DNA from 3 places in the Corynebacterium sp. MSK006 genome. Region 2 is predicted to be linked to each of the others. Evidence: riboswitches for the same ligand, from Rfam matches in the RefSeq annotation. Region 2 holds a riboswitch; each other region holds the start of a gene.
What was found. A riboswitch is a leader RNA that binds a small molecule or an ion and turns the genes downstream of it on or off. The one in region 2 is predicted to bind thiamine pyrophosphate.
Positions count from the first base shown of each region.

Region 1: it holds a riboswitch for thiamine pyrophosphate, as region 2 does, so the genes downstream of both, QQA02_RS10370 (bifunctional hydroxymethylpyrimidine kinase/phosphomethylpyrimidine kinase) here and QQA02_RS11005 (ECF transporter S component) in region 2, are expected to answer to the same signal.
Region 3: it holds a riboswitch for thiamine pyrophosphate, as region 2 does, so the genes downstream of both, QQA02_RS10020 (3-oxoacyl-ACP reductase) here and QQA02_RS11005 (ECF transporter S component) in region 2, are expected to answer to the same signal.

Region 1 covers NZ_JASPJZ010000020.1:45,759-48,992, reverse strand. Annotated here, with positions in the region: gene QQA02_RS10375 (NAD(P)/FAD-dependent oxidoreductase) at 1-1,311, shown strand, start outside; TPP riboswitch at 1,345-1,438, shown strand; gene QQA02_RS10370 (bifunctional hydroxymethylpyrimidine kinase/phosphomethylpyrimidine kinase) at 1,475-3,040, shown strand.
Region 2 covers NZ_JASPJZ010000024.1:9,968-13,201, reverse strand. Annotated here, with positions in the region: gene QQA02_RS11010 (ABC transporter ATP-binding protein) at 1-1,238, opposite strand, end outside; gene QQA02_RS11005 (ECF transporter S component) at 1,235-1,900, opposite strand; TPP riboswitch at 1,899-2,009, opposite strand; gene QQA02_RS11000 (patatin-like phospholipase family protein) at 2,062-2,925, shown strand; gene QQA02_RS10995 (BCCT family transporter) at 2,984-3,234, opposite strand, start outside.
Region 3 covers NZ_JASPJZ010000019.1:29,218-32,451, forward strand. Annotated here, with positions in the region: gene QQA02_RS10005 (putative endonuclease domain-containing protein) at 1-105, opposite strand, end outside; gene QQA02_RS10010 (hypothetical protein) at 211-585, opposite strand; gene QQA02_RS10015 (hypothetical protein) at 772-1,587, shown strand; TPP riboswitch at 1,684-1,785, shown strand; partial or broken gene QQA02_RS10020 (3-oxoacyl-ACP reductase) at 1,793-2,338, shown strand; gene QQA02_RS10025 (YdcF family protein) at 2,396-2,875, opposite strand; gene purE (5-(carboxyamino)imidazole ribonucleotide mutase) at 2,886-3,234, opposite strand, start outside.

The sequences.
Region 1 (3,234 bases), on a different contig from region 2:
CTCGATGGGGCGAACGTGGACGTGACCTTGATCGACCGGAACAACCACCACCTGTTCCAGCCGCTGCTCTACCAGGTGGCCACGGGCATCCTGGCCTCCGGCGAGATCGCGCCGCAGACCCGCCAGATCCTGGCGAAGCAGGACAACGCCTCGGTGGTCGAGGGCGAGGTCGTCGACGTCGACACCGAGAAGCAGACCGTGACCACCGTGCTCGGCGACTACCGCCGCACCTACGAGTACGACTCCCTGATCGTCGCCGCCGGCGCCGGTCAGTCCTACTTCGGCAACGACCACTTCGCCGAGTTCGCCCCGGGTATGAAGACCATCGACGACGCCCTCGAGATCCGCGCCCGCGTGGCCGGTGCCTTCGAGCGCGCCGAGCAGACCGACGACCCGGCCGAGCGCGAACGCCTGCTGACCTTCGTCGTCGTCGGCGCGGGCCCGACCGGCGTGGAGCTGGCCGGCCAGCTCGCCGAGATGGCCCACCGCACCCTGGCGGGCGCCTACCGCAACTTCTCGCCGAACTCCGCGAAGATCGTGCTGCTCGACGGCGCGCCCCAGGTGCTGCCGCCCTTCGGCAAGCGCCTCGGCCGCAAGGCCCAGCGCCAGCTCGAGCGCCTCGGCGTCGAGGTCAAGCTCAACGCCATGGTCAACAACGTCGACGAGAACTCGGTGACCTACCACTCCGGCGACGCCGACCACACCATCGAGACCTACACCAAGATCTGGTCCGCCGGCGTGGCCGCCTCCCCGCTGGGCAAGCTCATCGCGGACCAGGCGGGCGCCGACGTCGACCGCGACGGTCGCGTGCAGGTCAACGACGACCTGACTGTGGGCGACCTGGACAACGTCTTCGTCGTCGGCGACATGATGGGCAAGGACCGCCTGCCGGGCGTGGCCCAGGTGGCCATGCAGGGCGGCGAGTACGCCGCCGAGCAGATCGCCGCCGAGGCCGCGGGCCGCGACAAGTCCGCCCGCGAGCCCTTCGAGTACTTCGACAAGGGCTCGATGGCCACCGTCTCCCGCTTCTCCGCCGTGGTGAAGATGGGCAACGTCGAGGTCGCCGGCTTCATCGGCTGGGTCCTGTGGCTGGCGGTGCACGTGATGTACCTCGTCGGCTTCCGCAACCGCTTCGTCGCGGCCTTCTCCTGGGGCCTCAACGCGATCTCGCGGCACCGCTGGAACCTGGCGACCACCTCGCAGCAGATGCACGGGCGCACCGCCCTGCGAAAGCTGACCGAGCTGTTCGACCCGAAGGACACGGACAGCCCCATCGAGGTGCGCGACTCCGCGCAGTACCCGAACCTCTGACCCGGAGGGACGTTGTGCGCTGCTAGGGTGGCGTCCAAGACAACGGGGTGCCCCGCCAGGGGCTGAGAACACACCCGTGGAACCTGCTCTAGCTCGCACTAGCGGAGGGATTGTCTCCTCGACGCGCGCGGGCCGGGGCCTTCGATTAGGAAGGACACCGCCCATGGCCAGCACACAGATCCCCACCGTCCTCGCGATCGCGGGGACGGACCCCACCGGGGGCGCGGGACTCCAGGCCGACATCAAGGCGATCAGCGAGACCGGGGCGTTCCCGCTGAGCGTGGTGACCTCGCTGGTCGCCCAGAACACCTGCGGCGTGCGCGAGGTGCACACCCCGCCGGTCGAGTTTCTCCTCGCCCAGCTCGACGCCGTCTTCGACGACGTGCGCGTCGACGCCGTCAAGATCGGCATGCTCGGCACCGCCGAGGTCACCGAGGCCGTGACGGACTACCTGGACGCCCACCCCGTCAAGACGCTGGTGCTCGACCCCGTCATGGTGGCCACCAGCGGCGACCGCCTGCTCGACTCCGCGGCCGAGGCCGCACTGCGCGAGCTGTGCCGCCGCGCCACCGTGATCACCCCCAACCTTCCCGAGCTGGCCGTCCTGGCCGGGGAGCCCGAGGCGCAGGACCTCGACGCCGCCGCCGCGCAGGGGGCGAGGTTGGCCGCCGAGCTGGGCTGCGCGGTCGTCGTCAAGGGCGGGCACCTCAGTGAGGAGCGCGCCGACAACGTCTGGGTCTCCCCCGACGGCGCCACCCACCCCGCGCCCACGGCGCGGGTGGCCACGCGCAACACGCACGGCACCGGCTGCTCGCTGTCCTCCGCGCTGGCCGGGCGCCTGGCCGCCGGCGACGAGCCCGCGGCCGCCCTGGCCTGGGCGACCGGCTGGCTGGCCGAGGCCATCGGCTACGCCGACGCACTCGGCATCGGCACCGGCAACGGGCCCGTCGACCACACGCACCGCTCGCGGCGCCTGGCCGCCGCGGCGTCGACCACGCCGTGGCCGGAGCCAGCCGCCGTCCCGGAGGTGCTCGAGACCCCGGAGGACCTCGACGCGCTGGCCGCAGAGGGACTCGAGGCGCGCATCGCCGCCGTCGGTCCCTGGACCGCCGCGCTGTGGCGGGCCGCCGCCGGGGTGGCCGAGGCCGCGACCACCGGCGAGTTCGTGCGCCGGCTCACGGGCGGCTCGCTGGCCGAGGCCCAATTCGACTTCTACCTGCACCAGGACAAGCTCTACCTGGACGACTACTCCGAGGCGCTGGCCGAGGTGGGCACGCGCACCCCCACGGGCGAGGACCGGCTGGCCTGGTTCCACGACGCCGCGGAGACCATCGAGACCGAGGCCGCGCTGCACCGCGCCTGGTTCCCCGAGGGCGGCGCCGACGCCGAGGACCCCTCCCCCGTCACGCTCGGCTACACCAGCTTCCTGCGCGCCACCGTGCGCTCCGAGGAGCCGTGCGTCGGCGCCGCCGCCGTGCTGCCCTGCTACTGGCTCTACTCGGAGATCGGGCTGCGCATGGCCGACCACATCCGCGCCGACCACCCCTACCGCGCCTGGCTGGAGACCTACTCCGACGAGGGCTTCATCACGCAGACGAAGGCCGCCATGGCCCGCGTCGAACGCGCCCTGGCCGCGGGCTCCCCGCGCGGGCGCGCGCGGGCCGTGCGCGCCTTCCTGAACTCCTGCCACTGGGAGCGGGAGTTCTTCGACCAGGCGTCCCGAGCCTGACCTGCGGCGACGCACGGCGGTGTGAGGTGGGAAAGTCACCGCAGGCAAAATGACGTGTCGCGCCTTAAGGTCCGACCATTGCGGTGTACACTGAGCTGTGGTAATCACCCGCACCGCCAGTGCGGCCGTGAGCCCGCGGGTCAGAGTCCCGCGGAAGAGACTGCATAGGCAATCTGATTGACACGCGCGGGAGC
Region 2 (3,234 bases):
CGCAGCATCTCGACCAGGCGGGCGAAGGTGCGCGGGTCCTGGCCGTAGGTCGGCTCGTCGAGAAGCAGCACCTGCGGGGCGGCGGCCAGCGCGGTGGCCACCGACAGGCGGCGCTTCTCCCCGCCGGAGAGCGTGAAGGGGTTCGCCGCGCGCAGGTGCGTCAGGCCCAGGGCGTCCATGAGCTCCTCGGCGCGGGCGTCGGCCGCCGCGTCGTCGAGGCCGGCCACGCGGGGGCCGACGGCGAGCTCCTCGGCGACGCTGCGCGCGACGAACTGGTGCTCGGGGTCCTGGAAGACGGTGCCGATGCGGCGGGCCAGCGCGGCCGAGCGCCAGGTGTGCGGGGCGCCCTCGACGCCGCGCAGGCGCACCTCGCCGCGCCGGGGCCGGTCGAGGCCGCCCAGGGCGAGCAGCAGCGAGGTCTTGCCGGCGCCGTTGGGGCCGGTGATCACGGTCGAGCAGGCCTCCGGAAGCGCGACGTCCGGGGCCGCGCCCGCGCGGGTGACCAGGCCGCGGCCGGTGAGCACCGGCTCGGCCTGGGCGCGCCCGGGACGCGCCGCGGGCAGCTCGGGGCGGCCGGGCAGCTCGGCGGCGGTGATCTCGCGGACGCCGCCGCCGGCCTTCGGGGCGGCCAGGTGCAGGAAGCGGGAGGCCAGCGGGGCCCACAGCTCGGTGCGGTGCTCGGCGACGATGAGGCCGGCGCCGGTCTCGGCGCACACGCGCTTGACGGCGGCGGCGACGTCGCGGGCGCCCTGCGGGTCGAGGTTGGCCGTCGGCTCGTCGAGCAGCAGGGTGTGCGCGCCCATGGCGATCACGCCGGCGAGTGCGAGGCGCTGCTTCTGCCCGCCGGAGAGCCGGGAGGTCGGGTGGTCCAGCGGCAGGTCGAGGCCGACCAGGTCCAGGGCGCGGCGCACCCGCGGCCAGATCTGGTCCGGGGCCACGCCGAGGTTCTCGCAGCCGAAGGCGACGTCGTCGCCCACGCGCGAGGCGATGACCTGGCTCTCCGGGTCCTGCAGGACCAGCCCGACGGTGCCGTCGGTGTCGATGGTGCCCGTGCGTTCGCCCTCGTCGGCGCCGCCGAGGACCCCGGCGACCGCGGCGAGCAGCGTGGACTTGCCGGCCCCGGAGTCGCCGGTGAGCAGCACGCGCTCGCCGTCGGCGACGTCGAGGTCGACGTGCTCGAGGGCGGGGGTGCTGCGGGTGGCGTGCCGGTAGCCGAAGTCGCGGGCGACGACGCTCACGCGCGGACCTCGCGGCCGGCGGCGAAGCGGTCCAGCGCACCGGTGCGCGCCAGCGCGCGGACCAGGGCGTGGCCGAGCAGGCCCGCGAGGACGGCGCCGGAGACGATCACGCAGCCGGCGTAGATGAGGTTGTACTCCAGGGTCTTGGCCAGGTTGGCCGCGGTGAACAGCTCCAGGACGATCGCGCCGACACCGGCGCCCGCGCCGGCCAGGGCGGCCGAGACCGGCCCGAAGCGGCGGTAGGCGAAGGCGGCGAAGATCAGCTCGGCGCCCAGGCCCTGGGCCAGGCCGGAGTAGACGGTGCCGATGCCCCACTGGTTGCCCAGGGTGGCCGAGACGACCGCGGCGAGCACCTCGACGAACAGCGCGGCGCCGGGCTTGCGGATGACCAGGCCGCCGACGGTGCCGCCGAGCAGCCAGATGCCGATGGCGATGCCGCCCAGACCCGGGGTCAGCGCGTCCATGGTGGTCGTCCAGGCGTAGCCGACGGAGTTCCACACCCAGAAGATCAGGCCGCAGGTCACGCCGAGCACGGCGGCGACGATGATGTCGACCACGCGCCAGTTCAGGCGGCCGGGGGTGTTGTTCTTCCTGTCCCGCTCGTTCTTGTTCTGGGCAGGCTGGACGGGCGCCGCGTTCGCGGCAGGCGTGTTTTCACGCATGGCGGATTCGATCCTTTCCTCGCGCCGGTGCTAACCGGATCAGGTTCTACGGTTCGCCGGGCCTTACCGGCATCTCAGCCCCTGCTTCCGGGGCTCCCGCGGATGACGCGTGTCACAGTAGCAGACCCCCACAAACCGCCCGTCCGTTAGGCTGGACCGCCGTGAGTCTGAATGCACCGACGACGGCGCTCGTCCTGGAGGGCGGCGGCATGCGAGGGGTCTACACCGCCGGGGTGCTCGACGTGCTGCTGGCCAACGACGTGCGGGTCGGCTGGGTCGGCGGCATCTCCGCCGGGGCGACCAACACCGTCGCCTACCTCGACGGCGACCGCGAGCAGCTGCACCGCAACTTCGTCGAGGCCGCCCAGGAGCCCGAGTTCGCCGGCCTGAGCTGGTTCCTGCGCGGCAAGGGGTTCTTCCACTCGGAGTACATCTACGCCGCCGACCGCTTCCCCGAGCGCCCGCGCCCGGAGATCCCCTTCCGCATCGGCGCGGTCGACGCGCAGAGCGGCGAGCACGTCTACTGGTCGGCCGAGGACGTCGACGGCATGGTCGACCTCTTCCACCGGGTGCGCGCCTCCTCCTCGCTGCCGGTGATCATGCCGCCCACCGAGATCGACGGGCGTGAGTACGTCGACGGAGCGCTCGGGCCCTCCGGCGGCATCCCCGTCGACGCCGCCGAGACCGACGGCTTCGAGCGTTTTCTGGTGATCCTGACCCGTCCCCCGGGGTTCGTGCGCCCGCCACTGGGGCACCCCCGGGCGATCCGCGCGCTGCTGCGGCGCCGCCCGGCCGTCGCCGAGCAGCTGCTGACCCGCCACGAGCGCTACAACGCGACGATGGCGCACCTGCGCGAGCTCGAGGCGGCCGGCCGGGCCTACCTCTTCGCGCCCGAGGGCGAGCTGGTCTCCTCCCGGGAGCTCGACGAGGCGCGCCTGAGCGCCGCCTTCGACTCGGCGCGCGCCCAGGCCGAGCGCGAGTGGCCGGCCATCGCCGAGTTCCTCGCCCGCGGCGAGGGCGCTTGAGACGGCGACGGCGCCGGTGGCGGAGACCGCCCCGGCGCCGCGCGCGCACTGAAGTGCGCTAGGCCTTCGATTCCCCGTCCGAGGAGCCGTCGGTTTCCGCGGAACCGTCGGCGGGCTCGTCGGCGGCACCGTCCGAGCCGGCCGCGCCGTCCGCGCCGACCGCACCGGCCACGGTCCCCTCCCCCTCCTCGGGGTCCCAGCTGCCGTCGGTGGCGGCGGAGTCGTTGACCTCCTCGAGGTACTCGCCGGTCTCGTAGTCGTAGCCGACGCGGTTGCCCTCCTCGTCGGTGCGCGCGTACCACTCGGTGT
Region 3 (3,234 bases), on a different contig from region 2:
GGTTCCGAGCAGGGCTGACCGGATGCAGTGCAGGGCGGTCATCATCGGCGGCGCAACCCTGACCTGCAGGTCCCACAGCGTGGTCGACCACGTCAGCCCCGTCATGTCCCGCCGCAGGAGCGTGGGCTCGAGGCTGTGTCGGGCCACCCGCTTGTCGCCGCCCCGGTTGAAGAGGACGGTGTCGGCCGAGTCGCTGAACTCGGGTACGCCTCAGAGCATCGCGGCGCTCCACACCGCGGCGACCGCGCGCGGGCGGATGGACAGGTGGGCGTAGATCCGGTCGACGGCGGGGACCCAGTACTTGATCCGGCGCGGATGGGCCTCGCCCTGCGACATCACCAACTTGTCGTTGCGGGCGGACTCGGCCGGGACGCACAGGTCCGGGGAGGCGAGCCGGAAACGTCGGGCAAACTCCTCCGCTGGCTCCGACGGATACACCGTCGTCTGGAAGGCAGCCTCCACGACCTTGCCGCGACACGGCACAGGCGCCTGCCGGTGCAGGTCATCTCCCTGCAGGTGGTGGGACAGGCGCCTGTCAATCTCGGTGCCGCGGTAATCCACGACGACGGTCCTCTCGTTCGGCATACTCGTCTCAACCTGTTGGACCGACCGGACCGGTCAATCGGTTCCCGGAACACCCCGGACCCCACAGGAAACATCTGCCCCAGGGGTAACCACACCCCCGTTGACAGATCAGGCGCACATTCATAATCCAGCACGCTATTATCTTGCTCTAAGCCCTTTGTCGCGCCACACAACAGGATTCTGAACATGAAGTTCCGCATGAACCGCAAGTCCGCCATCGCGGTGTTCACCGCCGCCGCGACCGCCTCCACCCTGCTCACCGCCCCGCAGGCCAACGCCGCCGAGGTGACCTACCACAAGGACGCCCAGCGCTGCACGATCGTCTACGACCAGGCCGATCACGACCGCTACGCCGAGCTCGAGGGCAAGCGCTTCCAGGCCCAGGCCGACGTCTTCTACGACGCCGTTCCAGGCCTCGAGGAGATCGTCCGCCCCGCCGCCGAGCAGGGCCGTCTAACCCTCCGCGCCGGGGACTTCGGCAAGGCCAATGACCTGGTCAAGGAAAACGGCTACAGCGATCCGTGGACCATTGTGCCGACCGCCGCCCTACGCCTGCAGCGCGAGGCGAACAAGGAGCACACGTCCTCCCTGGAGAAGGGCGAGTGGGGCGTGGACAAGACCAACATCGCCCTGGAGCTGACCGGCCTCAGCGACGCCCTCAAGGGCAACATCGAGGACTTCAACGCCACGGTCAACACCACCGACAAGACGCTGCAGAACCGCCTGGTCGTCGCCTACCGCACCGCGACCGTCGAGCTCGACGGCCCGCGCAAGGACGCCCTGCGCAAGTGCGCCTCCGCCGGCGCGGACGACGACGCCATCCTCAGCGCCGCGAGCATCTCCTCCGGCGACGAAAACAGCAAGCTCAACGAGGGCCTCGAGCAGGCCAAGAAGATCGGCATCGGCGTCGGCGTCGGCGCCGCCCTCTTCGCGCTGCTGATGCTCATCGGCTCCTTCTCCCCGGTCTGGTACCCGGAGCTGCAGAAGGCCATGAACCGCTAACCGGCTCCTGAAACGTCGGCCACGGCCGGCGGCCACCGGCGGCACCCGCACCCACCCCGACCCCACCGCCGAAGCTGTGACGACGCTAACTTCGGGTCCAGTGACACGGGGTGCTTTCCCCTTAGGGGGAAGGCTGAGATGGCACCCGTCGAACCTGATCCAGTCAATACTGGCGAAGGGATGTCCGGTCCTCGCACGCGGGCGACGCGCCCACGAGCACTTCGACGCCCCGGTGACCACCGTGGTCAACAACGCCCTGGTCGACTTCTCCTTCGACGGCGACGCCCGCCCGAAGGCCGAGGACATCACCGCCGGGCGTTTCGACGCCCAGTTCTCCGGCGCCGTCCACGGTGCGCTCAACACCATCCAGCTGGCCGTGCCCGACTTCGAGAAGGCCGGCTTCGGCCGCGTGGTCAACATCGGCACCGACCTCTTCCAGGCCCCCTCGGTGCCCTACCACGACTACACCGCCGCCAAGGCCGCGCTGCTGTCGCTGACGCGCACCTTCTGCAAGGACCTCGGCCCGAAGCACGTGACCGTCAACATGGTCTCCGGCGGCCTGCTGCGCACCACCGACGCCTCGGCGGTCACCCCGGAGGAGGTCTTCGACATGATCGCCGCCGGCACCCCGCTGGGCTCGGTGACCACCCCCGAGGAGTTCGCCGACACCGCCGTCTTCTTCGCCTCGCCGCTATCGCGCGCGGTGACCGGCCAGAACCTGCTGGTCGACGGTGGGCTAGTGATGGGCTGACGAGCCGACGCACCGGGCCAGCGGGCGCCCCGGACCCGCTGCGCAGGTAGTGCGGCGTCAGCGCCCGAGGCGGGCGAGGATACGCCGCCAGGCGATGCGCGTGGCCGAGTGCGGCAGCGCGAGCACCTCGCGCAGGTAGGTGTCCCGGCGCTGGGCCTTGGGCGTGGGCGCCGGGATCACCTCGACGGGGATGCCCAGGTGCCAGGCCCACAGGCGGGCGCGGCGGGCGTGGTAGTTGCTCGTGACCACGATGAAGCCGCCGGCGTCCGGGAAGAGCCGGCGGGCGTGCTCGAGGTTTTCGTTGGTGGAGGTCGCCAGCGGCTCGGCGACGATGCGCGCCGGATCGACCCCGGCCTGGCGCAGGTCGCGGGCCATGACGTCGGACTCGCCGCGCCCGGAGACCACGACGGGCACGCCGGGGTGCTCAGCAGCCACCGCGGCGGCGATGCGCAGGCGGGCGGCCAGCACAGGCTGGGCCCGGCCGCCGTCGGTCTTGGAGCCGAGCACCAGGATCGGCCACTGCGTCGCCCGGCTCACGCGGTCCCGCTCACTCGCCGAGCAGCCGCTTCTTCAGCGCGGCGTCCTTGTCCAGCACGCCGTCGGCCATCTCCTGCTGGTAGGCCTCCATCTTCTCGGCCAGCGCGGGGTCGCCGGCGCCGAGGATGCGCACGGCCAGCAGCCCCGCGTTCTTCGCCCCGTCGACGGAGACGGTGGCCACCGGCACGCCGCCGGGCATCTGGACGATAGACAGCAGCGAGTCCAGCCCGTCGAGGTTCTTCAGCGCGCGCGGGATGCCGATCACCGGCAGCGGGGTCGCGGCGGCGACCATGCCGGGCAGGTGGGCGGCGCCGCCGGCGCAGGCGAGGATGACCTTGAGCCCGCGCTCGCGGGCGGTC